3 regions of the Terribacillus saccharophilus genome follow, and region 1 is predicted to be linked to each of the others. Evidence: predicted binding sites of a transcription regulator. Region 1 holds the regulator's gene; each other region holds the start of a gene.
The links. The regulator LexA, encoded in region 1, represses DNA repair genes until DNA is damaged. The targets are predictions, from matches to a motif close to CGAACATATGTTCG.

Region 1 (10,969 bases):
AACGACTCTATAAGCTCTTCAGCTTCACCAAAGGTATATTTACCATTCCTACAGTCTAGCAAAAAGCTGCGATTTGGTCTGTATGTGCTAAAGTTACCTGTCTCCAATATCTCAATAGCGCTTGTCAGCAGCCTCACGCTATGCATAAAGAACTTCGTGTCATATCCATAAAGATCAATCAAATCTTGTCTGCCGGATCTGCTATCATTCCTCTGCTTAAGCTTTTGAATCTGAGAGTTAGCATATCCTCCGAACTTCTTTTGTATTTCTCTAGAAAGGAATAGATGCCGACTATCTATTAATTGTTGTCCCAAGTCTGTTATTTTTATGTACTGCTCGTTTTTCAAGAATAATATTTCAATATTATTGGGCACTCCGACCATAGCGTCCTTAACGAACTTTGTGATATGAATAATATTGATATCTATATCGTCTTTCGAATTTTTAAAGTTCTTGCCTCCACTGCTGTTGTATTCGTTGAATGATTCCAGTCCTAAAAAGTAGCTTACTGGTGGGATACAAATTCCTTTATAATCTTTATCCGAGTCCTCCGTATTAGTGCCATATGCATAACTGCCTGTTGGAGCTAAAATGATGGTTCTTTCTTCGAGCCATTCATGACCGATGGATTCCATCTCTTTTCCATCCCCTTCCTTAATCAATAAATAGTGTTATCAAAATAAGCACAATAAAAACTTATGACATATTACACGCTCATCCTTCTCTGAATAACAGATGTGTTAGGTCACCATTTCCCGCATTCATTCATAAACTAAATCCAGATTGCAGCAAATAAAGGATGGGATAGTTATGCTCTATTTTACGGGGTTATTCCTCTTAATCATTGCCGTGAGCTTGGATAGTTTTGGGGTTGGAGTTACTTATGGTATGAGGAAAATCCGCATTTCCTTCATAGCGTTAATAATTATCATGCTCTGTTCTGGAGTTATGGTTTTGACGTCGATGACCATTGGGAGTGTATTAAGTTCTCTTATACCCTCTGGTGTTGCAGAAATATTCGGGAGCTTAATTTTAATTTCGATAGGATTATTTAGCTTATATAATGTTCTTGGATCAAAAAAGAATAAATTCACTGAAGAGAATTCTAAATTAGAAAGTAAATTGGAAGAAAAAGAATGGAAGCTCGAGATAAAAAGATTTGGTTTGTTTATAACAATACTTAAAAAACCACAAATGGCAGATCTGGACCGCTCAGGTACAATTTCAGCAAAAGAATCTCTAATACTAGGCTTTGCCCTTTCACTTGATGCATTTGGTGCTGGAATCGGAGCTACTATGGTCGGGAATTATTCCCCCTTTATAACTGCTATATTAGTATCTTTAATGAGTGGTATATTTATATTCTTTGGGATTAAATCAGGCTTAATTTTAGCAAAAATAAAATGGATGCAACAAGTAGTACTTTTACCTCCATTTCTCTTGATAGCTCTCGGGCTTATAAAAATGCTATAACATCGACACAGACACCAAAAATCCCCTCCTCAAATTAGGAAAGGGGATTTTTATGATGTATTAACTTGACTGAACTTCTCGTTCATTCAAGCCATTATAAATAGAAGTTGCTACCTTCTGATCTTCGTTAGTGGATAACTTATACCGATGTTTTTTGAAAACACTTTTTAAAGGTGTTTCATCTCTCTTGTTTATTTCAGAGCATTGATGGATTCCTTTATATCCCTATCTCTACCTTGGGAATCTGCCGTAATACAAATTCAATCCGATAAATCTTCTTGTCGTTATCTCTCACAAAACGAATCGTAGAATCCATTTCCCTTAGGGTAAGTAAAAACTGATCATCTCCAATTGGATCAAGTACTACAACAGGCATTCCTGCGGTTGCTAGATGCAGCTTTCCATCCTCTACATAAAATTCATTCATCATACCGTCACCTGATATGAATGTACCCTCATATTCTTTTAAACTTTCAAGAGATAAGTCTGCAGTCCCCACGTTTAAGTATGATGCATCGATGTCTTTATCCAAATGCTGTGTGGAAAATGCGCTGAAAAGCAGTTTCGAAGATGGTGCTCCTGCTAAGTTCGCAAGAGATACACCAGTTAGATTAAGTTCAGGCAGGATATTCATCTGGGCTGTTACCCCTTTCATATCTCCGCCATGATGAATAAGTTTATATCCAAAGAAATCTGGAATGATATTTAAACCGTAACCGTAAAAACTCCCATGAGCACATTTGATGTGCGGTGTTGTCATCAACTCCACACTTTCAGGGGACAGAATACGTGTACGACCAATCTCTCCGCTGTTCCGAATAATTTCTGTAAACTTGAGCATATCATTCACTGTCGATTTTAAAAATCCTGCTGCACGCATTGCTGGAGCGTCCCAAGGATTATTGGACCGGAATACAATTTCTTCGCCATCTTGCATTCGCATATCATATAAAACAGCTATATCTTCATAGTCATTCTTGTATTGAAAACCACTGTTATGCATACCAGCAGGCTCTAAAATATTTTCTCGCACATATTGTTCGTATGACATACCGCTTACCCGTTCAATTATTGCACCTAAAAGAGCATAGGCATCATTGGAATAACTGAATTCGGTTCCCGGCTCTCCTAGGAGAGTAAATTCTGTATTTGCGATAGAATTCATTAAATCTGCGTATGTATCAATTTCAGGAATCGCATCCAAAGGGCTATCTTGCTGCTGCTCTCCCCCGAATTTCGGATCCTTTTCCATGCTTCTCTTAACTGCACCTATTAATGTAAGTAATGGCGGCATACCCGATGTGTGCGTCAAAAAATGATGAATCGTCATTTGTTTTGTTTGCTCTTCATTCGGCGTCTTAAATTCAGGTAAAAATTTAATGACTGGATCTTTTACAGACAGTTTTCTTTTCTCTTGTAACTGAAGGATGCTAGTAGCTGTAAAGGCCTTTGTTATCGAGCCGACTCCAAAAACGGTATCTGCTGATAATGGAAGTTCGTCTTCCATGTCACGATGTCCAAACTCTTTTTCATAACACAATTCACCATCTTTAGCTAATCCAATCGCAAAACCAGGTACTTTGTATTTTTTCAAAATATCATCGCTATATTGTTCGAAATTATGTACTTTTGTTCCTTGTTTCATGGGTAAACCCTTCTCTCTTTATCTTGTCTTCAAGTTCATTTTAAGCATTTCAAGTTGATTTTCCATCAATCCTTAGAATGGAACTTTCTAAGACTTAAGACGGATATTAGTTACAAAGACTTTAGTATAAATGATCCAAGTCGTTTATAAGCATTATAAAACAACAAAAAACCACCCTCTCTACTTAAATTCTCAGCAGAAAAAGTGGTTCCTGGATTTTAATCACTTCTATCAGTAATCAAATCCCTTGTTTGCAATGCCAAATCGCCAACTTGAAACGTCAAAGCTATATAGAAATAATTGCTTATTTACCTTGTTGGTTATTCATTGCGCGCATCATTTGGTTGATTTTCTTTTGTGATGGTTTTTGACCCATTTGCATCATCATTGTACGAAGCATCTGTTCATTAATTGGCGGGTTCTTCTTAAGATAGTTCATCATGTACTTTCTGGCAATGAAAAATCCAAGTGCAACGCCGATAATCAATGCAGCCAGTGCTATAAGTACGACCCAGATCGGACTCATATTGGCTTCCTCCTTCAAAATATCTCTAATCTAGTATAGACAATCAAAAGGAAGAATACAATAGATGAACCCGTGATTGCAAGTCATTTTTTATGATAGGAGCAATCCAGCCGCAGTTGTTGGCTGCTGGCTCAATAATAAAAAAGGAAGAATCGAAGTGGCGGAGCTCTGAGAAGACCGTTTCTTCGGCAGTCGTCAAGGAATCGCAGACTACTCGAAGATAGTGCTGATCCGTCTCTATATGAACGCTATCATCCTGATAAAGAGCTTGCTGAAGTGGCGCTCCAGGAGAGAAATCATAGGTGATATAATCTAGCTGCTCCTGAACGTATACAGTATCCTCCACTTGACTGGAGAGGAAAAAACGATAGAGGATATCCGACTTATAAAAATAGCGGAAATAAATTTCGTGTTTTACCCAATAGACGAAGTATTCTTTCATAAGCTTGTCCCTCCTTCTCCTTTGAAAGAATAGTATACGTCAGGAACGATGCTTAATCCCTCGGAACGTGTTGCAAAGAGGCACGAAGTTGCGAAAGTTTACTCGAATTTTGTCATATAAGAAAAAGACCAGCCTTATTCCAAGGCTGGTCTTCACATTAATCCAAGATGGATTTTACTTTTTCAATAACATTCTCAACAGTAAAGCCGAATGCTTCAATCAATTTATCTCCGTTGCCAGAAGCACCGAAAGTATTAATACCGATTACTTTGCCTTCATCGCCAACATATCTTTCCCATCCAAGCGGAGAAGCCATTTCAATACCAACACGTTTCTTCACTGCAGGAGGCAAGACGCTATCTTTATAGGATTGCTCTTGAAGCTCGAAACGATCCCATGAAGGCATGCTGACGACAGAAGCCTCAATGTTTTGTTCCCTAAGCGCTTCTTGTGCGCGTACAGCCAACTGTACTTCTGAGCCAGTAGCAAGAAGCAAAACATCCGCAGTTTCCTTCTGAGCAGGACTTACAACGTAAGCACCCTTCTTCACGCCTTCATATGCAGCTTGCTGCGTAGATGGCAGTGTAGGAAGATCCTGACGCGTCAATACAAGTGCAGTTGGAACTTTTTCAGATTCAAGTGACAGTCTCCAAGCAGCTTGTGTTTCATTACCGTCTGCTGGGCGAACAACACTCAAACCTGGCATTGCACGAAGTGACGGAAGCTGTTCGATCGGCTCATGCGTTGGGCCATCTTCTCCGACTGCAATAGAATCATGTGTCAATACGTAAGTCACAGGTGTTCCCATTAGTGCAGACAAACGGATAGCCGGACGCAAGTAGTCACTGAATACGAAGAATGTACCACCGTACACTTTCAATCCGCCATGAAGTGCCATACCGTTTAATGCTGCACCCATTGCGAATTCGCGCACACCGAACCAGATATTGCGTCCGCTATAGTTCGCTTTAGAGAAGTTCTCTTCTTTTGCAAGCAATGTTTTATTCGAACCTGCAAGGTCAGCACTTCCGCCGAACAAGCTAGGCACAGCATCTGCGATTGCGTTCAATACTTTACCAGAAGCAGAACGAGTAGCAGTCTTATCTTTGCCCTCTTCATACGTTGGAAGCGTATCTGCCCATCCTTCTGGTAACTCTCCTTTAATTGCCGTAGATAATTCTTTAGCAAGTTCAGGGTGAGCTTCTTCGTACTTCGCAAATAGCTCATTCCAAGCATTTTCTGCTTCAGCACCGTTTTTAACGACCTTCTCTTCAAAATCAGCATAAACCTCATCTGGAACGTAGAAATCTTCATGTTTCCACTTGTAATATTCCTTCGTAAGTTTTACTTCATCCACACCTAGTGGTGAGCCATGAGAAGCACTTTTAGCTGATTTGTTCGGAGAACCGTATCCGATGACTGTTTTTACTTCAATCAAAGTTGGCTGAGTTGTATTTGCTTTCGCTTCTTTGATTGCTTCGCGAATTGCATCTACATTCTTACCTTCTTCGACACGGATAACTTGCCAGCCATAAGCTTTGAAGCGATCCTCTACGTTTTCAGAGAAGCTGTGGTGAAGATCACCATCAAGAGAAATATCATTGGAATCGTACAACACGATTAGCTTGTCCAAGCCAAGATGACCTGCAAGTGAAGCTGTTTCATGTGAAATACCTTCCATTAAGTCACCATCACCACAAATTGCGTATGTGTAATGGTCTACGACAGGGAAGTCCTCTTTATTATACTTCGCCGCAAGATGTGCCTCTGCCATCGCCATACCGGTAGCCATCGCGATACCTTGTCCAAGTGGACCAGTTGTCGCTTCGACACCATCCGTATGATGGACTTCCGGATGTCCTGGTGTACGGGAACCGTATTGACGGAAGGATTTTAAATCATCGATGGATACTTTGTATCCTGACAAATGTAAAAGGGAATACAATAGCATGGAACCATGTCCAGCAGACAATACGAAACGATCCCTGTTAAACCAGTGGGAATTCTTCGGATTGTGAGCCATGAAATCGGTGAAAAGCGTATAAGCCATCGGCGCTGCACCCATCGGCATACCTGGGTGGCCGGAATTCGCTGCTTCGATTGCATCGATTGATAACGTACGAATTGTATTAATGGAAAGCAATTCTGTAGTCTGAACCATGTAAACATCCCTTTCATCTAACAAATTATGTACTCTTGTTCATCCTATACAAAAATCCTCAGATTAACAAGGATTTATATATAGAAAAAGAAGGGAAAGGCTGTGCATAGAGCCAGCCGTCCCTTCTTATTTCTCATCACGTAATTGTTTTACTTTTTCTGGTGTAACGTCATTGCCTTCACGATCCATAACCGTCATCGACTTGAACTGGTTCTTGAATGAAGAACGTACATTTCCCAGATATTCCTGTCTTAGTTCTTTTTGCTCTTTCTGTTCGCTAAGGCTGAGTCCTTCTGCCTTGGCTTTATTTGCTAACGCATTTAGGCGTGCTAATTTATCTTTAGTTAACATGTGTATATGCTCCTTTAAGCATTAGAGTTAATATACCTATGTTACCCGCTAGCGTCTTCCGATTCAAGCGAAAGATACTCCTGGTACCTTCTATGTACGGTCGCCTTTGATACATTAAAGCCCATACCGCGCAGAACAGAGCTGATTTCTTGGAAAGTAAGCTTGTTGTTTCGCAGCCTGATTACTTCTTGAATCGGAAAGTCAATCCGCTCTCTGCCAGGTGCAGCCTGCTGGTTGCTCAAATTCTTACTTGGATCATATCCGGCCTCAATTGCCCTTCTCATACCTCGTTTAATTTTCATATTATGAATCTTCCGCTGATACTCCTCGACAATACCAACGATCTGGAGCACCATACCATCTGATTCTGAAAGCTGGAATTCACCGTGCTGGCTTAACGTATACACCTTGACCTCCAGCTTCTGAAGATGATGGAACAAGGCGATCTTCGTATTGCCTCTTCCTAGCCTCGTCTCATCCTGAATGAGAAGACAATCTGCTTCATGTGCTGTAAATATATCCAGCATGCGAAAAATTCCCGGACGTTCGATCTCATAACCGCTCTGTTTCTCTTCGATGATATCGATAACCTCTATGTTGGAGGACGCAGCAAGACTGATAAGCTCTTCGCGCTGACGCTCAATCGAGCTTGCTTGCTCGTCCTTTTCTGTACTTACTCTGCAATAGATGACTGCTTTCATTGATGTACCCTCTCACTTCGACTAATTAGACGCTCATTATAAGTGTAAAGTATAGGAAGAAAAGCGTGAAGCCGAAAAGCACATAATAGAATAGATCTGATTTTGCTAGTTTTTTGAACATGGTAGACCCCTCCGTTTTCAAGAACGTGCGTTCTCTTTGTTAATTCCATTATATACGAACATAGGTTCTAGTCAAGGCTTTTTTTCGAACGGATGTTTGTATATTGCAATCTATCATGGTATACTGTATGTAATAAAAATATATGCACGGGGTGTTCGATACATGATAAAACTATCGAAAAGACAGGAAGCGATTCTAGCATACATAAAGGAGCAGGTACTCGATAAAGGCTACCCGCCATCCGTTAGAGAAATTGGCGAAGCAGTTGGCTTGGCTTCAAGTTCTACAGTTCATGGCCATCTTTCCCGCTTAGAGAAAAAAGGCCTTATCCGACGTGACCCTACAAAGCCGCGCGCTATCGAGGTATTATCATTAGATAGTGAAGAACAAACAGATATTCCTCGCGGCGAGGCAAACTACGCTCCGGTAATCGGGAAAGTAACAGCTGGTATTCCAATTACAGCAGTGGAGAATATAGAAGAATATGTCCCTGTACCTAGCCATCTAGTAGGACCGGATGATAATATCTTTGTTTTGGTTATTGTTGGTGAGAGTATGATAGAAGCTGGTATTTTAGATGGAGACATGGTCATCGTCAAACAGCAGCAAACTGCTCAAAATGGAGAGATTGTTGTTGCGATGACAGAGGACAATGAAGCAACAGTGAAACGCTTCTTCAAGGAAGAAAACCAGATCCGACTGCAGCCAGAAAACAGTACGATGGATCCTATTATTTTGGATAATGTTAGCATTCTTGGTAAAGTAATCGGCTTATATCGCTCCATTCAATAAAAAAATCGGCTCCGGCCGGTTTTTTTATTTTTTTCATAGAATTTACATACTTTTAGCCTTCTTTCGACATATTTTTTGGGTATATTAGATTATGATATTACCAAAAGCTAGAAAGCGGGTGGTGTTGTGAAGCTGTTGTATAAGCTCTTCTGCAAGTTGCGAGGCCGTCATAAGATTGATAGTGTTACTGATTCGTGTAAATGCGGATATACAAGAAGCCACCGCAGAGAACAACACAGTATGGACGATTATTATCTTAAAGAACGCTAAAAACGGTATAAATAAGGAGCTTGCCTACATGGCAAGCTCCTCTTTTGTGTTTTCGTCATTCAGTTATAGAAGAAAGCTAGATATTAGTTTGTTTCTTGTATCTTTCTGCCAAAGTGATACTTCCTCCACTCTCCATAGAAATGAGTAACAGCCGTGCGGAATGCTGCATAAATCGGAACAATGAGTAACAAACCGATAAAACCAGCAATATTACCAGCAGCCAACAATAGTGAAATGACGGTAAGCGGATGCAGTTTCAATACTTTCCCCATCACATTAGGTGAAATAAAGGAACTTTCGATTTGTTGAGCTATGAACATGACTACTGCTGCCCATACAGCAAGCATAGGGTCCTGGAAGAATGCAACCAGCACAGCAGGAGCAGCGGCAAGATACGGCCCAAGGAAAGGAATGAAGTTTAACAGTAAACCGATTAAAGCAAAGATTAAGGAGTATTCCAATCCTATAATCAGATATCCTATATATAATAACGCTCCGACACAGCAACTTACGATAAACTGGCCTTGAATAAAGCTAGACAAAGTATGATCTAGTTTTCGCAATAATTCTTTTAAGCTCTCGGACTTATGTCCTGTAAAAAACTTTGTTAAAAATGGCTTTAGTTTATCTCCATCTTTTAGCATGAAGAATAAAAAGAACGGTATAAGGATCAGACCTACTGTGAAGCTGACTAAACCTGAAAGAAAACTAGTGAGATAGCTTAACGCTTGTTCTGTATAGTTTTCTAAATTATTGGAGAAATTCTGCACTGCACTGTTTATCTGATCTGGAACGGCTGAATAATTATCCTCCACGTTCTCTACGAGAGATTCAGCATGCTCCACTATAACAGGAACTTGTTCGGACAGTGCAGCTATCTGATCCTGTGCTATCGGTGCAATAAAACGAAATCCTAGATATCCAATTCCGATAATCAACAGAAATAAAATTAGAATTGCCGACCACCTCGGCAGCTTTAGCCGTTCCAGTAATTTAACCAACGGCCTAGTGATGTAAAACAAAAAGCCCGCTGCAATAAGCGGAAATGCTATTGCTTTTACAAATTCATATAACGGGGTGAAGATATAATTTACCTTCCCTAACAGCAGTATGATTGTCAAAATCAGTACCGCTGCTGTCAAACTCTGAAACCATCGTTTTTGCAGCATATTATGTACCATCCCTTGAATAGAAGTTCTATTCCATTTCCCTGCGTATTACTCAAAAAAACATATCTTTCGTAAGCATTTGTTAAGGAACAGAGTTTGGATATTCACGAGATACATTCGATGCAACGATAAAAAAGAAGGTTTCTGTAGTTTATTTTTTTCTTGTATGTCTGAAGTCTATATTGCTATAAACAATAAGAAGCCTGCCTAGACGGCAAGCTCCTCCTGTATGCTTTTATGTTGTTTCATTGCTAAATTAAGGGCATCGAGAAGAATACCCGGCGTCGCTTTCTCGTATGTCTCCCCTAACAGTTGCTTGGCTCCCGCTAGAATCCGCTGATTACCCATCAAAGCTAACAATTCATGTCCTTTTACTAAAATATCGTCAACGAAAACATCTCTGTAATCTTTAGAGTTTGTTACCACACCTGAAATGAACCCTTCTTGCAGAAGAACCTCCGCATGATGCACGACATCGTATGGTGTACACGTTCCGACAGCACATCGGTACTCTCTTGCTTTCGTTCCTTGGAGTTGGTCTGCTTCTAACTGTTCCAGTATTTCATGAAATAATGTAACGCGTAGTTTTGGCATTTGATCTCCTCCTTAATATAGTTCTATTATTTCACATATCAGCTTTTAATTTCTTGAAAAGTTTGTACATTATTTCACAAATAAGTGACAAGTTAGAGAACTGAATTAAATACAGCAATCCGTGGTATAGACTCTATAAGCATTTTATTGGAGGTGCAATATTGTCAAACTATCATACTACCCCAGACGGAAACGGAAATTGGCAGGTCAAGAAAGAGGGAGCAAAGCATACTTCAGGCAATTTTGATACGCAAAAGGAAGCAATGGATTATGGGAAAGAACTAGCTAAGAAAACTAAAGGGGAACATTTCATTCACGGACGAGACGGAAGAATTCGGGAACGAGATTCATATGGCAATGATCCATTTCCACCGAGAGGTTGAACAAAGTCATAACGTCTCATAAGAAGCTAAATACCTATAATCTCAGAATAAATAACAAAACCTGAAGATAGTTTCAGGTTTTGTTATACTAGTTTTTATTCTTTTATGCTCTATTAATATGCAATCCATCCCGCATCAGCCGCTATTACTTGCCCATTTACGAAGCTCGATTCATCAGAACCTAAGAAAAGAGCAAGTTGAGCTATTTCAGCTGGTTTTCCTACACGCGGCATTGTACCATTACCAGTCATTTGGCGGCCAGCTCCAAATTCAGAGATATTTGTCATAGAGGCACTAATGTTAGTCTCTACACCACCCGGAGCAATTCCATTACACCGGAT
Region 2 (10,969 bases), 150 kb from region 1:
ATATGATCGCCAAAGAATGCGGATTGGAAGTCGGGGAATTCATCCATACAATTGGAGACGCGCATTTATATACGAATCATCTTGAGCAAGTTGAAACCCAGCTAAGCCGTACACCAAAAGCATTGCCAACATTACAGATTAAAGACAGCTTGCATTCTGTTTTCGATGCTTCCATGGACGACTTGGAAATCATCGGGTATGAACCGCATCCTGCTATTAAAGCGCCAGTTGCTGTATAAGGAGGGACAAGTATGATTTCATTATTATTTGCAATGGATCAGAACCGAGGTATCGGATATAAAAATGACCTTCCATGGAGACTTCCGCGTGATCTGCGATTCTTCAAAGAAAAGACGACTGGTCAAATCATCGTTATGGGAAGGAAGACGCTCGATTCGATGAATGGTGCTCTGCCGAATCGGACGAATGTTGTGCTTACGAGAGATAAAGCGTTCCAAGCAGAAAATATTACTACTTTGCATGATGTGAAAGAAATAAAAGATTTGGCGGACAAGTACTCTGAAAAAGAAATCCTTGTTATCGGTGGAAGTGAGATTTTTTCACAGACATTGGATATCGCCGATCGTATTTATATGACGTATATAGAGGAAAGCTTTCCAGCAGATACGCACTTCCCAGACTTTCCATTGAAAGAGTGGAATGAAACATCACGTGAGAAAGGCGTCAAAGACGAACGGAATCCATACGATTATTATTTCATCCAATATGATCGGGTAAGGCAGTAAATGCTGTATGTATTTTTGCCGCCTGTTTTTTTCTTCTTACTTATAGTGCTGACAATTTATTATCCGGTGTGGAGGAAGAAGAGCGAAGTACAACCGAGAGAAGGTGAATAAATGCGTTCTTTTTATCATTTTATGATGACATACCGAGGACGAAAGAAACCAACGGATGAGAGCCAGCTTGCTGACTGGATGTTTGGAGATCATAATTTCCCAAAACATAGCTCATCTTACGACGAAATCAGCGAATACTTGGAATGGAACAGTCCTTTCCATGGAGCACTGCAGGTTTTTGATCGTCTATGGAGAACTTATGAAGCAACAGAATAACTAATTATTATGCCTGTATCAGCAGATACAGGCATTTTTTGTACCATTTTCAGGTAAAATTTTGTCAAATGTCATTGAAAGTTCAGATATTTATTTATACTATGGAACTAATGCAAGGTGGTGTAATTTTATGGAAGCCGTCGGGCTCGCTTTAATAAGTATCATATTGGCATATCTGCTTGGCTCTCAAAATGGCGCCTATTATATGATGAAATGGAAGCATGGGATCGATATTCGTACGACTGGAAGCGGGAACGCAGGGGCAACGAATGCCGGAAGAGCAATGGGGAAGACAGGTTTCTTTTGGGTGCTTGTCTTCGATTTAGCTAAAGGAATGCTAGCTGTGCTGCTTATCCGCTGGAGCGGTCAGACTGAACTTGTTGCGGGCTTGGGTGTTATTGCAGCAGTAATGGGTCATATATTCCCCATTCAGCTCCGCTTTAAAGGTGGAAAAGGAATAGCAGTTTCCCTCGGGGCATTTGTCATTTACTCTTTTCAAGCAACGTTCCTGCTGCTTGCTGTTTTTCTATGTATCTATCTTTTCCTTAGAAGATTCAGCATCTCAGGTTTACTTGCTTATGCCTGTACAGCCGTGCTGCTTCCATTTTTACGATTGGACATGCTAACTATTGCTATTTACGTTGTAGTGACTGTCCTTATCCTGGCAGCCCATCATACGCATTTGAAAGCTGCTTGGAGCTATTTGCTATTACGTAATGAAAGGTGACTTACGATGAATTCGACACAATTAAAGTACAAGATTGCTACCGAGCCATGGGAATTCGAACAGGTCCATGCGCTCAATTATCGTACCTTTACAGAGGAAATTCCACAGCACGAGACCAATCAGGAGCGTAAAAGAATAGACAGGTTCAATCAAGAAAATACATATATTATCGGCCTGGATGGGGATATGGTCGTTGCAATGATCGCCATCCGCTCAGTCAGGCCTTTTTCACTTGATGAAAAAATAGAGGGACTGGACGACTATCTGCCTCCTCATGATGCCAAATGTGAGATCAGATTACTGGCAGTAGAAAAAGCCTATCGTGATAGTTTCGTATTTTTCAGGCTAGCAGAAGCGCTTATTCAATACTGTCTCGAAAATGGATTTGATATGGCCGTTATTTCCGGCGTCTTACGGCAGCAGAAGCTGTATAAGCATATGGGATTCGTTGCTTTCGGACCGTTGACTGGATCAGGAGATGCACAGTTCCAGCCGATGTATGTGACGGAAGAATTGTTCCAGCGCAAAGCGCGGGCTTTTCAGCGCATTTTTTTGCAAAGCCAAGATTCGATAAGTTTCTTGCCAGGTCCTGTTCCAATGGCTGATCAAGTAAAAAGGGCAATGGGTGAAACAGCATGTTCCCACCGTGCACCTGCGTTTCTTGATCACCTTCATCAGCTGCGAGGGCGGTTAAAAAGTCTGACACATGCAGAGCATGTCCAAATAATGCTGGGTACCGGGACACTAGGAAACGATGCCGTTGCCGCTCAGTTGCGCACACTGACTGAGCAGGGCCTGATTCTTGTTAATGGAGAATTTGGATCGAGGCTGACAGATCATGCGCAGCGGGCGGGTCTGCATTTCAACACAGTGGAAATACCTTGGGGTGAAAGCTTTGATTATGAACACATATTGGCAGAGGCAGAAGCTTGTGATGCCGCCTGGATATGGGCTGTCCATTCGGAAACCTCAACCGGTGTGCTGCAAGATATAAATCAGCTGAAGTACATAACGAAGAAGACAAACAGCAAGCTGGTTCTGGATTGCTGCAGCTCCCTCGGCAATGTACCACTTGATCTGCGTGATGTGTTCCTTGCCACCGCTGGTAGCGGAAAGGGTGTAGCATCCTATGCTGGTTTGGCTTTCGTCTTCTATCATCATACAATAGAAATTTCTAACAGCATTCCGCGCTATCTGGATCTGGGTCTGTACCATACATATGATAGTACGCCGTTCACGCATTCTTCTAACTTGATCAAAGCTTTGTCTGCTGCAATCGATCAATGGGAAGATGCAAAACTGCTACAGCGGGTCAGTGAGTTGACGGATATACTAATTAAGCATTGTAGAGAGAAGGGACTGACACTCTTAGCAGATGCAGCATATGCGCCTGGCATCGTTACTATCGTTCTGCCGAAGGAGCAGCGTGCGGATATCGTTGGCCGGGAGCTTGCCCGAAAAGGCTGCTTGATCAGCTGTAATAGCAGTTACCTTATCGAGCGAAATTGGGTGCAAATTTCCGTCATGGGACATCATGAGGAAAAGGATTTGGAGCGTGTGACAGATGCGCTTGCTGTTCTGATCGGAAAGAAGGAAACAGTCGTCTGATGAACTTTTTTGCTACCGCAAAAGGATTCTGTTCGATAGGGGCAGTTCTCCTTTTATTAAAAATGTATCTTATTTGTATCATCTATTTTGATTTACCTTTATATGAACCATTTGATTACATTCAGCTATTTCTGTCCTGTTTGTCGTCGGTTGCCGTTTTATTTGTCTTGCTGTATCTATTTGCCAGGAAACTGCGCGCTGGCGCCTACCTTATTTTACATATCATCATAACTGGTATTCTGTACGGGAATTTGCTGTATTTTCGTTTTTATATCGACTTTGTGACACTGCCTATTCTTTTTCAGTTCAAAAATGTCGGGGGACTCAGTCAAAGCACTGCTGAATTGATGGATCCACTGGACTTACTGCTTTTCGCAGATGTCGTGATTCTTCTTTTATGGTGGATCTTTAAACGTCCGCATTCCCTACCTTTCAAGTGGAAACGAAAGGGTATACTCACTGTGAGCACTGCGCTATTAATAGCCATCAATGTCGGCTGCTCTTTTATCGGCGGAGGAGACCAGCATGATGGCAGTTATAATCGGTCAGCAATGGTGAGCACATTAGGACCAGTATATTATCACGGCTATGATATTTACCAAACGGCGCGCGCAGAGCTCAGCAGTACGTTTGCTACAGAACAGGATTATAAGAAGGCAGCAGCGTACTTAGAAGCTGCCGACACAGATATCACATCAGAATATTTTGGCGTTGCAAAAGGCAAGAATGTCATCTTAATTAACTTGGAATCCACACAGCAATTTGTCATCGGCAGAGAAGTGAAAGGAGAGGCAATCACTCCTTTCCTGAACAGCTTGATGGGAGAAAGTTTCTATTTTGATCAGATTTATCACCAGACTGCTCAAGGAAAGACCTCGGACGCTGAATTCATGTTCGATCAGTCTTTCTATCCGCTTACAAGCGGATCTGTCTATGTCAGGCGGCCGGAAAATGAGTTTATTGCTATGCCTGAAATCCTTTCAAAAAACGGATACCATAGCGCTTCGTTTCACGGCAACGTCGGCAGTTTCTGGAACAGGGAGGAAGCATATGATGCTTTTGGCTATGATGATTTCTTCTCAAAGGATTCTTATCAAGTTTCCGAAGAAAATTCCATTAATTACGGTATAAAGGATAAGGCATTCCTCGAGCAATCCATGCCTTATCTTGTAAAACTGAAGCAGCCGTTTTACAGTAAGTTCCTGCTGCTTACAAACCATTTCCCATTTCTGTTGGATGAAGAGGATATATTTATAGAGGGAGCAGACACAGGTCTGGATGTCGTGGACCGCTACTTCCAGACAGTTCGATATGAGGATGAAGCACTTAAAGAATTTTTCGGTGAACTAAAACGCACCGGATTATACGAAGATTCCATCATTGTACTCGTTGGTGATCATTATGGTATATCAGAGAACTATTATGATGGAATAGCATCGTATTTGGATGAGGATCTTTCGACACCGGAAGAGCTTGACTTACAGCGGGTCCCGCTGATCATACACGTACCTGGACAGAAGGGAGAAACCTTCCATAGTCCTGGAGGGCAGATTGATATCCAGCCAACCATCTTGCATCTCCTTGGCGTGGATACGGCTGCTTATCCAAATTTCGGCCAAGATCTGCTAGCTCCTGATCGTGATCCATTCGTTGTTTTCCGAGATGGTGATTTTGTTTCAGATGATGTCATCTACACAAAACAGCTTTGCTATGATAAGACTTCAGCTGAACAGTCAAAAATGGAAAAATGCTCTCCATATTTTGAAAAGCGTAATAAAGATTTATATTATTCAGATGCTATCCTGAATGGTGATCTTCTTCGTTTCGCTGATTGACGAAATCCGGTTCCTATTATGGGAACCGGATTTTTGTTGGTGTGAATTCATAAATTATTACGGTATCCATTACCTTAACTGCTTATTTCTGAATTATAGTTTCATATTTACATAATCTTTCCATCATGGTATTGTGTAAAAGGTCAATTCATACTTAGTTGATTGGAATTATATAATTTTATAAGGGGGATGATTTATTTGGACTTATTCACAGTTGTGAACATTATTATTCTTTTAGCCTTAATCGGCGTACTCTTTTACATGCAAAAGAATCATATTTCCTTTTCCAAACGAGTACTGACCGGATTGGGCCTCGGTATTGTGTACGGAGTTATACTGCAGTTAGTTTATGATCCGGCTTCTGAAACCATCGTCATGACAAATGATTGGTTCGGGTTGGTGGGAAGCGGTTATGTGAAGCTTTTGCAGATGATCGTCATGCCGCTAGTTTTCATATCGATTGTAGCTGCTTTCACGAGACTAGAGAAGTCTTCTAATCTTGGAAAGATAAGCGGACTTGTGATCGGTACACTGATGGTAACAACAGCAATTGCAGCTGCAATCGGTATTGCAGCTGCTGCAGGTTTTGATCTGAAAGCAATTGATATAACTGCCGGTGATGCGGAAATAACACGCGGTGAAGATTTGGAAACAAGCTTAACTGAAGTACAAAGTACGACAGTCCCGCAAAAAATATTAGAATTCCTGCCTGCTAATCCTTTCTTGGATTTGACAGGAGCAAGACCTACTTCCACGATTGCAGTTGTTATTTTTGCAGCATTTGTCGGGGTAGCTTACCTCGGGATAAGGAGAAAGACTCCTGAGCATGCTGCTTTCTTCCAAAAATTAATTGAAGCATTGCATAGTCTCGTCATGCGTATCGTTACATTGGTATTGCGTTTAACGCCATACGGCATACTTGCTTTGATGGCAAAGACAGTCGCAGGCAGTGATTTTAATGCAATCGCAACGTTAGGTAAATTTGTTATCGCTTCTTATGTCGCGCTGATTGCGATGTTCGTTGTTCATCTAATTGTGCTAGCTGTTTTGGGACTAAGTCCAAAGCAGTATCTTAAAAAAGTCTTTCCAGTACTGGCTTTTGCCTTCACTTCCCGTACGAGTGCCGGTACCCTGCCGCTAAATGTTGAGGCGCAGCGAAATAAACTGGGTGTACCAGAGTCAATCGCCAATTTCTCGGCATCATTTGGTATCACAATCGGACAAAACGGATGCGCTGGAATCTATCCTGCTATGCTTGCGGTTATGATTGCGCCTTCTCAAGGTATAAATCCTTTATCACCGTCATTCATTGCAACACTAATACTAGTTGTTATGATCAGCTCATTCGGTGTAGCAGGAGTAGGCGGAGGAGCAACATTTGCTTCTTTGATTGTTCTTTCTACAATGAATTTGCCAGTAGCTTTAGCTGGTGTATTAATATCGGTTGAACCGTTGATTGATATGGGGCGTACAGCACTCAATGTTAGCGGATCGATGGTATCAGGACTTGTTACCAGCCGAACGCTAGGTGAATTGGACACAAAAACATATGCTTCCAATGAAACACCAACGGAAAACATGGCACGTTAAAGCTAGTTTATCGCTATATTATACGAAAAAAGCCGCCTCCATCTAGGAGCGGCTTTTTTTATTGGAATGTGATATCTATAATATGGTCGAATGGAATGCGGATAGGATACAAGCTATTCTTTGTATCCAAAAGTAAGTATTGCTCAAACTGCTTCAGCCCTGTAACGATGCCTGACGCATGTTCCACATTGGGTCCTTTTCTGTACAACATATTGGCTTTCGTTTTACCTACCTGGATATAGCGCACCTTTTGTTCTAGTTCTTCCAGCTGCTGCTCATCCATGATCGGCGGCTTGGCTTTTCCAATATCTCTTCCCATCTGCTGCAGCATCTCCACATGCTCAGGAAGCATTAAAGATGTCCACTTGATTTTTCCTCGATCATTCACCATACGTCATTCCTCCTGTAAATAGTATAATCGAACGTATGTTCTTTTTCAAGTGACAGAGAACGCGCGTTCGTATATAATGAATATATGAATGATACAGAAAGCAGGGATCTTAATGGAAAGAGCCGCATTGGCAAAATTCGTTGAGCAGCAGGTTACAATAATTTATATGGCAAAGGACGGTTCCTTGACGAAACGCCAAGTAAAGATCGAACGAATCAATGAAGCATCCGTAACAGGGTATTGTTATTTGCGCAAGCAGCTGCGCACCTTCCGTATGGATCGAATTCTTGCCATCCAGCCACAGCGGAACATGTGGCGTATGTCCTCATGATACCTGTCATTCACCTGCTATCTCCATCCTGAATAAAGTATTGAGGGTTAACCCAGGAAAAGGAGAACATGTGATGACGATCTTGTACGACAGCTGTGTTACTGAAAATCACCCCAAGACTTCTTGGCAGCAAGAAGCAATACTTGCCTTCCATAATAAATTATCCGATCAGCAATCCCAGTTCCCTTGCATACCGGCCACGGTAGGGCATAGGCTTGGTCAATTCCGTTATGGATTTGCCGTTGATCCAACAACAGAAGATGCAGCTAAACAACTGGCGGATTTTCTGCACACATACGGACAGCAAGCAAAGGAATTTGGTTCTTATACTTCCCTGATAATATTCTTTGATACAACAAAACAGCAGGAGCAACACCTTGATGTACCTGCTTATTTCAATATTTTTTGGAATTTGCTCAGCAAAACGACAGCCCACGATTCACAGAGCTGGCCAATGCACATCCCAAATGATCCTGCAAATGCATTATGGGAATATTGTTTTGGCGGAGAGCAATATTTCATGTATTGTGCCACGCCAGCGCATTCTAATAAGAGAAGCCGAAATTTCCCTTGTATGTTGTTAGCCGTAACGCCAAGATGGGTGCTGGAAACATTCGAATCGAAACCGAAAGCTGCAGCTGGCATCAAACAGAAAATTCGGGAACGGATCCTCAAATACGATTCTAGTGACATTCACCCTGATTTGAATGCATACGGCAATAAGGACAATCTTGAATGGAAGCAGTACTTTCTCCATGATGACAATAGCTCTCCCTCCAAATGTCCTTTTCATAGAAGAAAGCAAGATTAGCAGTTTCCTACCGGTTCTTCCCATACCACCCTTTTCTAAATCATGCTAGAATAATAGCAGGAGGAATTCGTATGAAACTATTGCATACCGCTGATTGGCACCTTGGTAAGATCGTCAACAGCGTACATATGACAGAAGATCAAGCTCTTATCTTGGAGCAGATCAAAACGATAATTGATAGAGAACAGCCTGATGCGATCATCGTAGCAGGCGATTTATATGATCGGGCTATTCCGCCCCGCGATGCAGTGGAACTGCTGAACAATACATGGAACTGGCTGATCGGGGATAAGGAAATACCTGTATTGTCCATCAGCGGCAACCATGACAGCCCGGATCGTCTCGATTTCGGCAGCCAGCTGTTTAAGGCGAGTAAGCTGTATATCGAAACGAAGCTGCGGCCTGGTATGATTCCAGTCACACTGGAAGATGCACATGGCCCTGTGCATTTTCATCTTATTCCATATACGGAGCCTGCTGATGTACGTGCATTCTTTGGAGATGACAGCATTACTACTCACCAGCGGGCGATGGAGCGAATCGTTTCCTATATTACCGATACGTATGACATGGCAGAACGTCATATTTTTGTTGGACATGCCTTCCTGGCAGGCGGTATGGAATCAGATTCAGAGGAACGGCTCTCGATGATCGGCGGAAGTCCGTATGTGGATGCTGCTCTTTTCCAGCCGTTTACGTATGCGGCGTTTGGTCATTTACATCAAGCACAGCGGATCGGCAGTGACCATATACGCTACAGTGGGTCGCCGCTCAAATATTCCTTTTCGGAGGCAAATCATAAGAAATCAGTGACGATTGTGGAGCTTGATGCTGCTGGATTCCAATCATTTCAAAAGATTGATCTTACACCAGAACGGGATATGCGCATTGTGGAAGGATATTTTGATGAATTGATGGAAGGAGCAGCAGGAAATCCCGACGATTATTTGCATATACGTCTACTGGATGACGGGCAGCTACTGGATCCAATGGGAAAACTCCGCAAACTTTACCCAAATATTCTTCGATTAGAACGTAAGGCAAAGGTTGGAGCCAGTTCAATGTCCGACATCAAGCAAATTAAGGAAAAACAGCGCTTGTCGCATATGCAGCTGTTTGCTGCCTTTTATGAGGAAATGAAAGGTGAAGCCATACCAGAACACCGTCAGACTCATATGGAAGCGGTCATCCAGCGTCTAGTCGAGCAAGAGAGGAGAAGCTGATATGCGTGCCATAACATTAAACATGACCGCTTTCGGTCCTTATCATAAACCGCAGACGATCGATTTTCGAGAACTAGGAGCAGAATCTATCTTCCTAATTACTGGTCCTACCGGAGCAGGGAAGACAACGATCTTTGATGCGATTTGTTACAGTTTGTATGGACGCGCCAGCGGAAGTGACCGTGATCAAGATTCCCTTCGCAGCCATTTCGCAGCGCCAGGTGAAACGACGGAGGTACGCTATCGTTTTGCGCTCCGCGGTACGGAATATGAAGTTATTCGTTATCCAAAGCAGCAGAAAAAGAAAGAACGCGGAGACGGGTTTACGGATGATCCGGCAAGAGCAGAATTTTATGAGTGGAAAGATGGAAAGCAGGTACTGATCACCTCCAGGATCAAGGAAGTGAACGAGGCAATTGAAGAGAAGATTGGACTCGATTATGAACAATTCCGTAAAATGATCATGATTCCTCAAGGGGAATTCCGGAAACTCATCTCTGAGAATAGTAAAGAACGAGAAGAAATTCTCCAACGCATTTTCCGCACGTACTTTTATGAACGAATGACAGATGCGCTGAAGGACGAAGCCAAACAATTAAAGGAAAGTTTGCAGCAGACGGAATGGAAAGAACAGCAGCAGATCAGCAAAATCGAATGGCGTACACAGGAGCCCGCTGAGACAGACAGTGTACCCGAGACAATGCAGAAGCTGCAAATAGAGCTTGATGCTATTACAGAAGCTGTTAGCCAAGGCGAACTGGAACTTATACAGCATAAGAATATTTGGCAGGAACGCCAGCAGCAATATTATGAAGCAAAGCAGCTTCTTGACACGTTCAAACAGTTAGAGCAAGCGCTCGTTCAAAAAGAACAGCTTGAGCAGAAACTTCCTGATATAAAACAAAAACAGCAGCGTCTTCAGGATATGGAGCGCGCAAACCGCTTAGTGCCGTATGAGCAGCAGCTCGTCACCCGTAAACAGGAGTGGCAGCGTCAAGCAAAAGCCCAGCAAGAGACGAAAGAAAGAAAAGATCTGCTAGAGAAGCAGTATACCGCTATCTCCTCTTCTTATACAAAAGCAAAAGAACTGGAACCGCAGCGGAAAAGCCGGCAGGAACAACTGCAGCTGCAAAAACAGCAGCTTGAAAAGTGGAAAGAGTATGAGAAGCAGAAACTAGAATTAACACGCATTCAGAAGATGCTTGAAGATAAGCAGCGGCGTTTGCATATGTTAAAAGAGTCACACACAGAGAAGAAAAGCCAGCAAAATAAACTGGAACAAGACTTAAGCCAGGAAGCCGTACTGATTCAAGCGTTCTATGAGGAACAGGGAATACTAGAGAAACTTGAACGACAATTAGAAGAAGCTGCGCGATTGAA
Region 3 (10,969 bases), 480 kb from region 1:
CAGCTGCCCCATAAAGCCGTTCTTCTCAATTGCTTTCTGGAAGACATTCCAGTCAGATTTACGTTCCTCGGTAATCTTCCGGAGCATCATCTGAACACCTGTCGAGGTAATGAACTGCTTAGTCGCACCGCCTGTCTCCTGCAGGATATACCAAGCCAGCCGTGACAGACTGTATACCTGTGCACGGATGCTTCCTTCTACACCGGTTTGCCTGATCAGCGCCTGCTCCTGCTGAAAGGTCATCTGGTCCGGAACCAGATAAAATATATTCGATCCCATTGGATCACTTTTTAATTTAGCTGCAATCTCATCGAGACATGCACGGCTTTTTCCTGCTCCAGACCGGCCGATGATAAAACGTACACCCATTCTAAGCTCCACTCCTGTCTTCCAAACTAGTAATCTTATTCTATCATGTTCAGCGGTTTATGGGAAAACAGATGCGCACGTTTGTTCGCTTGTATATATTGGAAAAGCTCCTTATCAAAGATAAGGAGCTAAATGCTAAGTCCAGATGCAGACATTGGCCAGAAATGGGCATCCACCTTCCCAACAACTTGTTCGATCGGGATGAAGCCAAATGAGCGGCTATCAAGGCTGTCCCTTCGATTATCACCCATTACGAACAGCATTCCTTCGGGCACTGTCGTTCGCCCGGTGACGTCTTCCAACGTGAAATCATACGTCAGCTGACCATCGACATCATCTTTATACGTTTCCAGATAATGCTCAGGTCTGTATTCACCGTTTACAAACAGTCTGTCATTGCTAACTTCCACTGTATCCCCTGGCATTCCAATAATCCGCTTCACATAATCCTCATCTTTTGTTGCGTGAAAGACGATGACATCGAAACGCTGGATACTATCTGCGTCGTTCATGAACTTGTTCACCATCAGGAAGTTACCGTCCTGTAAGGTCGGCTCCATTGACTCCCCTTCCACTCGATAATCTGCAAAGATTAATTCTCTGGAAAAGAAGATCAAAAGCACGATGCCGGCAAACAGGAAGAAAAACTTCCAATGTTTTTTCTTTTTCATGTGCTTTCCTCCGGTGTAAGTGTTTGCAACACTTTACCCCGGCTTGAATAGCTTTAATCCTTATGTGATTGCTCCTGCTTGCCGTTTTTCTTCTTCAATCTTCCTTCTACGTATTTACCTACCATCCAGAACAAGATGATCGCAACAGCTACGACAACCGTCTTGATCGGGTTCTCCGCAAAGGAAGTCAGACTGTCACCGACGTAAGCAATTGAGAAAATCATCAGCGCTTTACCAAGAAATACCGCTAAAGCGAATTGCTGCACACTGATTCTCGATAATCCTGCGACTACATTGATGATAGCCGAGGGCGAAAATGGAAAGCATAAAAGAATGAATAACGGACCAAATCCATGACGATCCAGCCATTCTGTTATTCGATTTACTTGTTTATTATGTCGCAGCCAATTGATTACACGTGTATGTTGATAACGGCGTATCAGCCAGAAGACGGTGATCGCTCCAAGTGACGTACCGATCCACGAATATAGGAAGCCCCATAACAGACCGTAAGCTACAGTGTTCGTTAGTACGAAGACAACAAGCGGCAGAAATGGCAGGAAAGCTTCCAAAAAAGGTAGCCCAATGCCGGGTATAGGACCCAGATTCTCATATCGATCAAGCAGGGACTTCGCATAATCGTCCCATGTTCCATTGCGGAACATTTCCATCAAATCGTTCCATCCAAAACCTAAGACCATCTAACCATTCTCCTATTCCCAGCAAAAACATCTTTTTACTATTCTAAACGAAAAGCCCAAGCATGCAAAGTCTGACAGGATTATCCCTTCTTTTCCTGCATTTGGTTAGTCATTTGAAAATTACCTGTACTATCCTGTTTTCACTTTGCATAGCATAGGGTATAATGGAACACATGTTCGTATTTAGGAGGAAAGGCATATGCGTTGTCTTAGTGAGTCGGAATATAAGCTGGGATCCCGCTTCCTGTTTCTGTCAATGGCCATTGTTGTCCTGCAGCAGGATATCCGGATTGTAGAAGAAGGAAAGCATAAGATAAAAGCGCATCTGTTACATACATTACAATCGATGGAGAAAACTGCATTGGAGGAGCGCCGTCAGCTGCGTATTCAATTGCGTCAGCGTAATATGCAGATTGTGACAGCGGAGAAAAACGACGCCTTCACCACCTTCCTGTTCATCACAAAGGAATGTGAGGAAAAGCGTAACTATTTTAATCCGGCAATACGGAAGAAAGTCGAGGCTATCCTGATGGAGCTTACACAAAAGGCTCCGCAATCTGGTCCCCGCCATACTTCCACAAATGCCTGATCCGCTTATCCAGCAGAAATCGGTATTGCGCAGTACGCTGGACCTGGTTCATCATGGATCCATAAGAAACATCAAGGATGAGTGTATGGCCATTCTTAAATGTGAGGGTTGTTCGCTGATGCGGGGCGGCTTCTATCCGCTTGATGTGGGAATGAGAGATCCAGGAGCATGCATGGGAGAGTGGTGAAGAGGTGGGAAAGAAATACATACCGCTGACAGGGTCTATCGATATCGGGGCCTTATGAGTGATTCCACATATATCTTTCACACCTGCCTGCCTTCCTTTTAAGCTACTTCCATAGAACTTGCAGGCCAAATCGATGAATCTGCTCGGAGGGGTGCGAAAAGTAAAACTATCTTCAGTCTCGATTACTTCACAACCTGCTTGACCATTGTCGAGGAGCTTTGGCAGTACAGCCATTGTAAGCGGCGTAAGTTCTGCCATGGTTGGATTTTGTTCTATCTGCTGCATCCTGAAACATCCTTTCTGATGCAGGAAAAGAGGGATTGATTCTACAATAGCAAAATTTCAGGCGTGAAAACAGGAGAATACCCTTTTCTTAATAGAATCCTTACAAAAAACAGGTAGAGCTAATGTCTCTACCTGTTTTCCTGATAAGATTCTATTGTTTTGATACGCTCCTGGTTGGATGGATGTGTGGAGCGGAGCCATTGGAATAGCGGCCAAGGGTTTGGATCGCCTTTAGAAACCTGCTGCATATTCTGAAACATATGAATGCCTGCTTCTGTATCAGGTGCATGCTCCAGCGCATAAGCATCCGCCTGCCGCTCCATTTCTCGGGAAACATAAAGGGAAACAGGCTCGCTCGCAAATTGCAAAGAGCTAAGGATAAGCAGGAAGAGTGGCACTGCTCTCAGCTGATGAGCACTTATCTGTTTTTCAGCCAAAAATTTATCTGATAGTTTTTTGGTTACCCAAAGGAGGACAAAGCCTAGTAAAAGAAAACCAGCTGTCCCCCAATACACATGATGCAGCACATAATGACCGATTTCATGGGCGACGATGAACAAAACCTCATCTTGGGCCAAGCCGTCGACAGTCGTATCATAGAGTACTACACGAGCACTGCCGAACAGTCCCGTGACATATGCATTATACGTAACCGTTTTGGCGCTTTTATCCACTTCCAGCAGTGTTGCATCAGGAATTCCTGCCTCACTAGTCAGCTGCTCTATTTCCGTACGCAATTCGCCATCAGGAAGGTGATAGAAATCTTCATACAATGGATCAATCCACATCGGCTGGACATAGACGACGAAAATCGCACTAGGCACAAGCAAGAACCACAAAATGATCCACCAGTTTTTACGGAATCGTTTCATCAGTAACTCTGATACGAAAACGACAGCTGTGACAGCCAAATAAAAGAGAAATAAGCTAAGCACGTATTCTCCTGCCCAATCCCCGAAATTCTGGACACTGATTTGCGCTTGACGCGCATTCCAATAACCCGCCAACCGGAATGGAAGCTGAACAATACCGTATACGCTAGTCAATAAAACCATATAGCCGGCAGTTGCGAAGAATTTAGGCAGTCGTTTTTCCATGCTAGCAGCTATTTTCTGCAGCTTATCGTTCTTCCAAACAACATAAAGAAATAGCGGCAATAACGGCAGTCTGGAAAAGTAGACTGCATGACCGATACTTGCGTATGTACTTACATCCACATTCCACTCTGTATAGACGAATGGAAAGAAAATCCATATTGCTAAAAGATAGATCATATAAGCAAGAAGTACCCGTCTCATCCGATTCCTCCTGTAAAAAAGAGACGGCCCGAAGGTCGTCTCATAGATGATTAGTACATAAGATCAATAAAGTCATCTTTCTCGATCTTACCTAAGTAATGGCTCACATTTACATCCGCTAGCGCTTGCTGAATCGACTCGCGCTCATAACGGACACCTTTCAGTTTTTCCTCAAGCTCCCCGACTTCACCGACACCAAAGTAATCACCGAAGACACGGATCTGCTCAATGATACCACTCTTCACATCCAGACGAACATCAACATTCCCTGATGGGAATTTATGCGTCTGCTGAATATTGAAGCTCGGCGATTTACCGTAGTTCCATTCCCATTTCTGATAGCGTTCTTCACTGATTTTATGGATGGCTTTCCAATCCTCTTCTGTCAGTTTGTAACGTGGTACATCCTTCGTATCCTTCACATCGAAAATATAACGAAGCAAAATTTCCTTGAATTCATCCATTGGAATTTTGTTATCCATAAATTCAGAGATATTCGCTACACGGCTGCGAATAGATTTGATCCCTTTGGATTCGATTTTCTCTTTCTTCACCTTCAAAGCTGACACTACGTGTTCAATCTCTGAATCGTACATTAATGTACCATGACTGAACATTAAGCCACGTGTGGAGAATTGCGCATTTCCGGAAATCTTGCGTTCACCAACAAGCAAGTCATTCCGTCCTTTCAATTCTGCTGGTACACCGAGCTTGTTCAATGCATCTGTAACCGGCTTAGTGAATTTAGCAAAATCCTGGAAACTGTTACCGTCGTCCTGTGTGATAAAGCTGAAATTCAAATTCCCCATATCATGGTATACGGCTCCGCCTCCGGATAAACGGCGTACGACCTTAATGCCATTATCGTCTACGTACTTCGTATTGATTTCTTCAATCGTGTTCTGATTCCGGCCGATGATGATGGATGGTTCATTGATATAGAAAAGCAAATATGTATCGTCTTTGCCGAAATTTTTCAGAACATACTCTTCGATCGCAAGGTTAATCCTCGGATCTGTAATACCTTCGTTATCGATAAAACGCAAAATAAAGACCCCCAGTGTCAAAATTGTTTATCCTACTAATATTCTACCGAATCCTCAGCATGATAGCAATTCAGACAAAACGGGAAGGTTCTACCCTTCCCATGTCAATCCTTCATATGCTAGCTTTACATGTCCACTGTAGACGCTGCTTGCTTCCTCCAGCAGCTGACGGTGTTCTCCAAAATGCGGAAGATGACTGAGAAAGAGATTTTTCACACCAGCCTGCTCCGCAATGCCGCCTACTTGCAGGCTGTTCATATGACCGGCAGACTCGCCATCCTGATGCTGATAAAAATTACAATCAGTAATAAGCAGATCCGCATCTTTGCTGAACTCCGCCCATTCCTCTAAATAACTGGAATCAGCTGTATACACAATATCAGAGACACCGTCCGAAATCCGCATACCATAGCACGGGACTGGATGCTTCGTTTTCATAAATGTAATAGCAAAAGGCCCTATACTCAGAATTTCATCTGGCTTGTAAGCAATCCCATCGGTAAATTTATGAGATAAATTCTTAAAGCCTTCCTCATCTTCTTCGTGACCATAGATTGGCAGCACCTCTTCTGTTCCTTTCAAGCTGTTTTGTACTTGCCAAACATGCTGCAGTGCTCCGATATCTGCTATATGATCCGGATGATAATGACTTACAACAACCGCATCCAATTCCTTTGGATTAACGAAAGCTGGCATCCGCGATAGCGCCCCGCTTCCGCAATCCAGCAGCAAGGCATATCCGTCCTTTTCTACTAAATAACACGAGCTGGCACTCTCTCTGCCAGGGTATGCTCCCCAAAATCCTATTACTGTCAATTTCATAATTTGTGCACCTCTCCTTCTACTGTTACATTACCGAAATTCATGCATGTAAACCACCTAATGTGTAAGGAGTTCTCCAGTCAAGGGCTGGTCTCCTTTTTGTAAATATGACATAATATAACAAAAAGAGAAAAAACGCATGCGGGGGATATAACATGAGACCAGAATTGACACGAATCACTAACGCAGATGATTTTTTAAATTATTATTGGCTGAAAGAAGAACTCGTCCAATTCTGCCGGGAAAATGAATTACCAGTCTCTGGATCCAAGATGGAGATTACAGCAAGAATTGAAAGCTTCCTGCGGGACGGTCTCATAGAAAAACCGAACCAAAAACAATTACGCAGAAAGAAGAAATCCAAAGAACCGCTCAGCCGTTCCACCGTCATTACAGAAGACCATCGATGCAGCCAGGATGTACGAGCATTCTTCAAGCAGGAAATCGGAGAGCATTTTCATTTTTCGACTTATATACAAGACTACTTCCGTGCAAACATCGGCAAAACATACGAAGATGCAATCAATGCATGGCATGAAGAACAAACCCGTAAGCAGGACCCTGCTTATAAGAAAGATATTGCCCCTCAGTTCGAGTATAACCGATTCATCCGCGAATTCTTCTCTAACCCTACTAACAAAGGAAAGTCGCGCAGCCAAGCTGTTGAGGCTTGGAACAAGAAAAAAAGCAAGCCGTATTCGCATAGTTCCTAGAATGTTACCTGTTTACATATATCTATGAAATGACAAGTTACAAAAAAAGCTTCTCCCTTAGGAGAAGCTTTTTTCGCGCAAGTAAGCAAGTACGTTTTGTACAGCTTGTTCGCCACTATCGATACAATCCGGAATACCAATTCCATCGTATGAACCACCCGCAAGGAATACACCTGGAAGGTTGATGGCCATATTGGCACGTACATCAGCGACGCGCTGCAGATGGCCGACAACGTATTGCGGCATCGCTTTTTTCCAGCGGCTGACCACTGAAAATAGCGGCTTGCTTTTTATTTTCATGATTTTATTCAAATCTTTTAAAGCGATCCGGACGATTTCCTCATCGGACAAGTCCACTATCCCGCTATCATCAGGTCTTCCGACGTAGCAGCGGAGCATGACTTTGCCTTCTGGTGTCGTGCCTTCCCACTTTTTATGAGTCCACGTACAAGCTGTAATCCGATACTTACTGTTGCGGGAGATCACAAAGCCTGTACCATCAATATCCTTCTTGATAGCAGAAGCATCGAATGTCATTGCAACCGTAGCTACAGATGTCGCCTTCATCTCTTTCAGCTGTTCCATGAAATCATATTGGCTCAGCATACGCTGAACCGCAAAGAAAGGTGAAGCAAGCACTGCAGCGTCAGCTCGGAATACCTCTCCGTTGCCCAGGAGCAGATGATAATGATCTTCTTTGCGCTCGATATGATCCACAGTTGTATCTAAGTGGACAGTGCCTGGATCAAGCTTCGCTTCCAAACCTTCCACCAAAGAGCTAAGCCCGTCCCTCAAGGAAAGAAATGCACCTGGAGGCTTCACATCTTTCTTTTGTTTTGGCGGCTTCGGCATAGTTGCCTGCAGTCCTTTAATCACACTTCCATACTGCTGTTCTACTTCATAGAATTTTGGATATGTGGCCATCAGACTTAACTCATCGATTTCACCGGCGTATACACCAGACAAAAGCGGCTCCAAAACATTCTCTACTAATTCATCGCCGAAGCGGCGTCGGAAAAATAATCCCATAGATTGATCCTGGGCTTCTTTACCTTTTGGCAGCATCGGCTCGACACTGATACGCGCTTTCGCCTTAGTAGAAAGAAGACGTGACTGATAGAACGGTTTTAGTTCTGTCGGCACACCCATAAAAGCTCGCTTCGGCATTTTATGTAGCTTCTTGCCAGCTAGGATATAGGATTGTCCCGTATTGTTCCGCACGAGATCCTTTTCCATGCCGATATCGTGAATCAGACGGGATGCTGATTCTTTACGTGCTAAAAAGGAATCAGGACCGCGTTCAATCACGAATCCATCTTTTTTCAGCGTGTCGATCTTTCCGCCAAGATGGCTGGAGGCCTCAAACAGCTTTACTTCATAATCCAGACGATAGGCGCGAATCTGCTTTTGAAGGTAATAAGCGGTCGTCAGGCCGGCAATACCGCCCCCGACTATCGCAATCTGTTTTTTCTCAGCCATGGCGCTCAACTCGTGCCTGCTGCTCCAATACCACCTTCGCCAATGTATCGATGAACTGCTGGTCCGTGTTAGGCATTGCCGGACGGTAGTATTTCGCGCCTAGTTCGTCACAAACAACCTTACATTCATAGTCATTATCATAAAGTACTTCCAAATGGTCCGCAATGAAGCCAACTGGTGCATATACAAAGGAGCGATAGCCTTTTTTCTCGTAAAGCTCGCGAGTAAGGTCTTGTACATCCGGTCCAAGCCATGGATCTGGTGTATTACCTTCACTCTGCCAGCCAAGCTCCACATTCTTGATGCCAGTTTGCTCTTGAATCAAATCAGCTGTACGTTTCAGTTGATCCGGGTAAGGATCGCCATTTTGAAGGATTTTCTCCGGAAGACTGTGAGCAGATACGATAAGCGCTGCTTTTTCACGCTCTTCCTTGTCCATAGCAGCGAAGATCTCAGAAATATTATCTGACCAGTATTTGATGAATCCTGGTTCGTCGTACCAGCTTTCTACAGACGTAATTTGAAGATTACCTGCTTCTGCAGCAGCTTTATGAGCACGCTCGTTATAGGATTTCACACTGAATGTGCTGTAATGTGGTGCCAATACAAGTGAAATAGCTTCTGTAACGCCATCTTTCGCCATTTCAGCAACACCGTCTTCAATGGAGGGCTCAATATGCTTCAAACCGAGATAAGCCTTAAATTCGATAGCATCCTGAGATTTGTTCAAAGCTGTTTCAATTGCTTCAGCTTGTTCCTTCGTAATACGTGCAAGCGGTGAAATACCGCCGATTGCTTTATAACGGCTAGTCAAATCCTCTAGCATTTCCGGTGTAGGCTTACGTCCGTGCCGGATGTCTGTATAATAACGTTCAATGTCTTCTTCTTTATAAGGCGTGCCGTACGCCATAACTAGTAAACCAACTTTTTTCTTTGTCATGTCTTACACCTCGGGTTATAAAATTGAGTTTTGTTTAGCGGAATACGAATGGATGAAGGCAGTCAGCTTCTTCAGCACACTAGGGCTTATTTCAGGCGTCACGCCGTGGCCAAGGTTGAACACGTGCGGTCCTGCTTCCCGGCCTTGATCCAAAATCGATTTAGCTCTCTCTTCCAGCACCTTCCAATCACTTGTAAGGAATGCTGGGTCAAGATTTCCTTGAAGCGTCTTTGTAATGCCTTTTTCTCTTGCTTCTTTAATGGAAAGTCTCCAGTCAAGTCCGATGACATCCACCGGCAGATCGTTCCATTCCATGATCAGATGACTTGCTCCTACACCGAATAGGATGAGCGGAACGTTTGTTTCACGCAGTTCGTTGAATATACGCTCCATTGTCGGTTTGATGTACATACGATAATCTGCTGCATTCAAAGCCCCTACCCAAGAATCGAAAATCTGGATAGCTGATGCTCCGGCTGCCACTTGCGCTTTTGCATAAGTGATAGATACTTCCGCAAGCTTATCCATCAATGCGAACCATGCAGCAGGATCACTATACATAAGTGACTTTGTCTTATGATAGTTTCTGGATGGTCCGCCTTCAATCATGTAGCTAGCCAATGTAAATGGCGCACCAGAAAAACCGATCAACGGTATTTCCAGCTGTTCCTCTGTCAGGAGCTTGATCGTATCCAGAATGTAAGGCACGTCACGCTTTGGATCCAGGGTGCCAAGCTTCTCCACATCTTGAATGTTGCGGATAGGGTTGGCGATCACCGGACCGATTCCTGACTTGATATCAACATCCACGCCAATGCCTGGCAATGGTGTCATGATATCTTTATATAAAATTGCTGCATCGACATCATACTGTTCGACCGGAAGTCTTGTCACATAAGCTGCAAGCTCTGGCTGATGCGTAATTTCAAACAGAGAATATTTTTCTTTGAGCTCGCGGTATTCTTTTTGCGATCTCCCTGCTTGACGCATATACCATACCGGCGTGTAATCCGTTGCTTCCCCGCGGAATGCACGCAGTATTGTATCATTTTTGATGTTAGGCATAATCGTTCTCCTTCGTCTCCTCATTATCCGTTCCCACTATACGAAATTTCATGAGTATTTGTATAGCATTTGACTCATAAAAACCCCAATTTTTGATGAATTGTGTCAGAGTCGTGAAAATCGTCAGAATCCGAATCCCGATAGGACAGTATGGTTGGATTCAGCGCCGTTTTCATCTGTCAGCGGGTTGAATGGAACTACATAATAAGTGGCGTCTTTCAGCGGATTAACTTTATCCACTGTAAAGGATCCTTTTCCTTGTACTTCCCCGATTTTCTCTGCACCATCGTCTGTTTCTTTGTAAATATGATAGATGATTCGCTTGTCATCGCTTGCTGTCCAAGTCAAATCTGCATTCACGATCCGAAGACCACCGAAACCATATGAGATAGATGCATCCGTAATGGTTGGCAATTCAACTGGCCCACCGATATCTTCTGCATTTTCCGGCTTCTCAAAGCTCGTCGACATTGTCCGATATTGGGAAACTTGCCGCAAAATTGATTTCGTGAGGGCAGTAGGCATCGAACTTCCGCTCTCCAGGTAGTTTTCATCATTCGTTTTGTCATAACCCATCCAGCTTACTGCGACATATTCCGGTGTGTAGCCGGCGAACCAGGCATCCTTATCTGCTCCATCTACTGTCGGGTGCTGTGTCGTTCCTGTCTTTCCAGCCAGAGCTCCATAATAGGTACCTGCAGTTCCGGTACCTCCAGTAATGACTCCCTGTAGCATGCGTGTCATATCCCAGGCCGTCTGCTCCGAGAATACGTCTTCTGTTTGCGGCTCTGCTTTGAAGGCAGC

Region 2: a site for LexA is predicted at 7,253-7,266, ahead of GZ22_RS07750 (YolD-like family protein). Genes of this name have one in related genera too.
Region 3: a site for LexA is predicted at 1,908-1,921, ahead of GZ22_RS04780 (YhjD family protein). Genes of this name have one in related genera too.

The regions. Positions count from the first base shown of each region.
Region 1 is NZ_CP008876.1:1,394,233-1,405,201, reverse strand. It holds gene GZ22_RS07110 (nucleotidyltransferase domain-containing protein) at 1-635, opposite strand, end outside; gene ytaF (sporulation membrane protein YtaF) at 811-1,473, shown strand; gene GZ22_RS07100 (serine hydrolase domain-containing protein) at 1,691-3,118, opposite strand; gene GZ22_RS07095 (YneF family protein) at 3,423-3,644, opposite strand; gene sirA (sporulation inhibitor of replication protein SirA) at 3,688-4,086, opposite strand; gene tkt (transketolase) at 4,244-6,247, opposite strand; gene GZ22_RS07080 (DUF896 domain-containing protein) at 6,374-6,598, opposite strand; gene GZ22_RS07075 (YneB family resolvase-like protein) at 6,640-7,299, opposite strand; gene lexA (transcriptional repressor LexA) at 7,583-8,212, shown strand; gene GZ22_RS07065 (AI-2E family transporter) at 8,566-9,651, opposite strand; gene GZ22_RS07060 (hypothetical protein) at 9,859-10,245, opposite strand; gene GZ22_RS07055 (DUF2188 domain-containing protein) at 10,407-10,628, shown strand; gene GZ22_RS07050 (SDR family oxidoreductase) at 10,742-10,969, opposite strand, start outside.
Region 2 is NZ_CP008876.1:1,542,602-1,553,570, reverse strand. It holds gene GZ22_RS07785 (thymidylate synthase) at 1-239, shown strand, start outside; gene GZ22_RS07780 (dihydrofolate reductase) at 252-746, shown strand; gene GZ22_RS07775 (YozE family protein) at 858-1,073, shown strand; gene plsY (glycerol-3-phosphate 1-O-acyltransferase PlsY) at 1,204-1,800, shown strand; gene GZ22_RS07765 (GNAT family N-acetyltransferase) at 1,807-3,408, shown strand; gene GZ22_RS07760 (LTA synthase family protein) at 3,408-5,243, shown strand; gene GZ22_RS07755 (L-cystine transporter) at 5,433-6,833, shown strand; gene GZ22_RS07750 (YolD-like family protein) at 6,892-7,224, opposite strand; gene GZ22_RS07745 (WYL domain-containing protein) at 7,337-7,555, shown strand; gene GZ22_RS07740 (YqcI/YcgG family protein) at 7,629-8,366, shown strand; gene GZ22_RS07735 (exonuclease SbcCD subunit D) at 8,438-9,589, shown strand; gene GZ22_RS07730 (AAA family ATPase) at 9,591-10,969, shown strand, end outside.
Region 3 is NZ_CP008876.1:918,666-929,634, reverse strand. It holds gene addB (helicase-exonuclease AddAB subunit AddB) at 1-369, opposite strand, end outside; gene lepB (signal peptidase I) at 498-1,040, opposite strand; gene GZ22_RS04785 (TVP38/TMEM64 family protein) at 1,094-1,741, opposite strand; gene GZ22_RS04780 (YhjD family protein) at 1,941-2,330, shown strand; gene GZ22_RS04775 (competence protein ComK) at 2,278-2,802, opposite strand; gene GZ22_RS04770 (M48 family metalloprotease) at 2,931-4,100, opposite strand; gene lplA (lipoate--protein ligase) at 4,151-5,146, opposite strand; gene GZ22_RS04760 (MBL fold metallo-hydrolase) at 5,237-5,968, opposite strand; gene GZ22_RS04755 (DUF6434 domain-containing protein) at 6,124-6,681, shown strand; gene hemY (protoporphyrinogen oxidase) at 6,739-8,160, opposite strand; gene hemH (ferrochelatase) at 8,153-9,100, opposite strand; gene hemE (uroporphyrinogen decarboxylase) at 9,116-10,165, opposite strand; gene GZ22_RS04735 (transglycosylase domain-containing protein) at 10,289-10,969, opposite strand, start outside.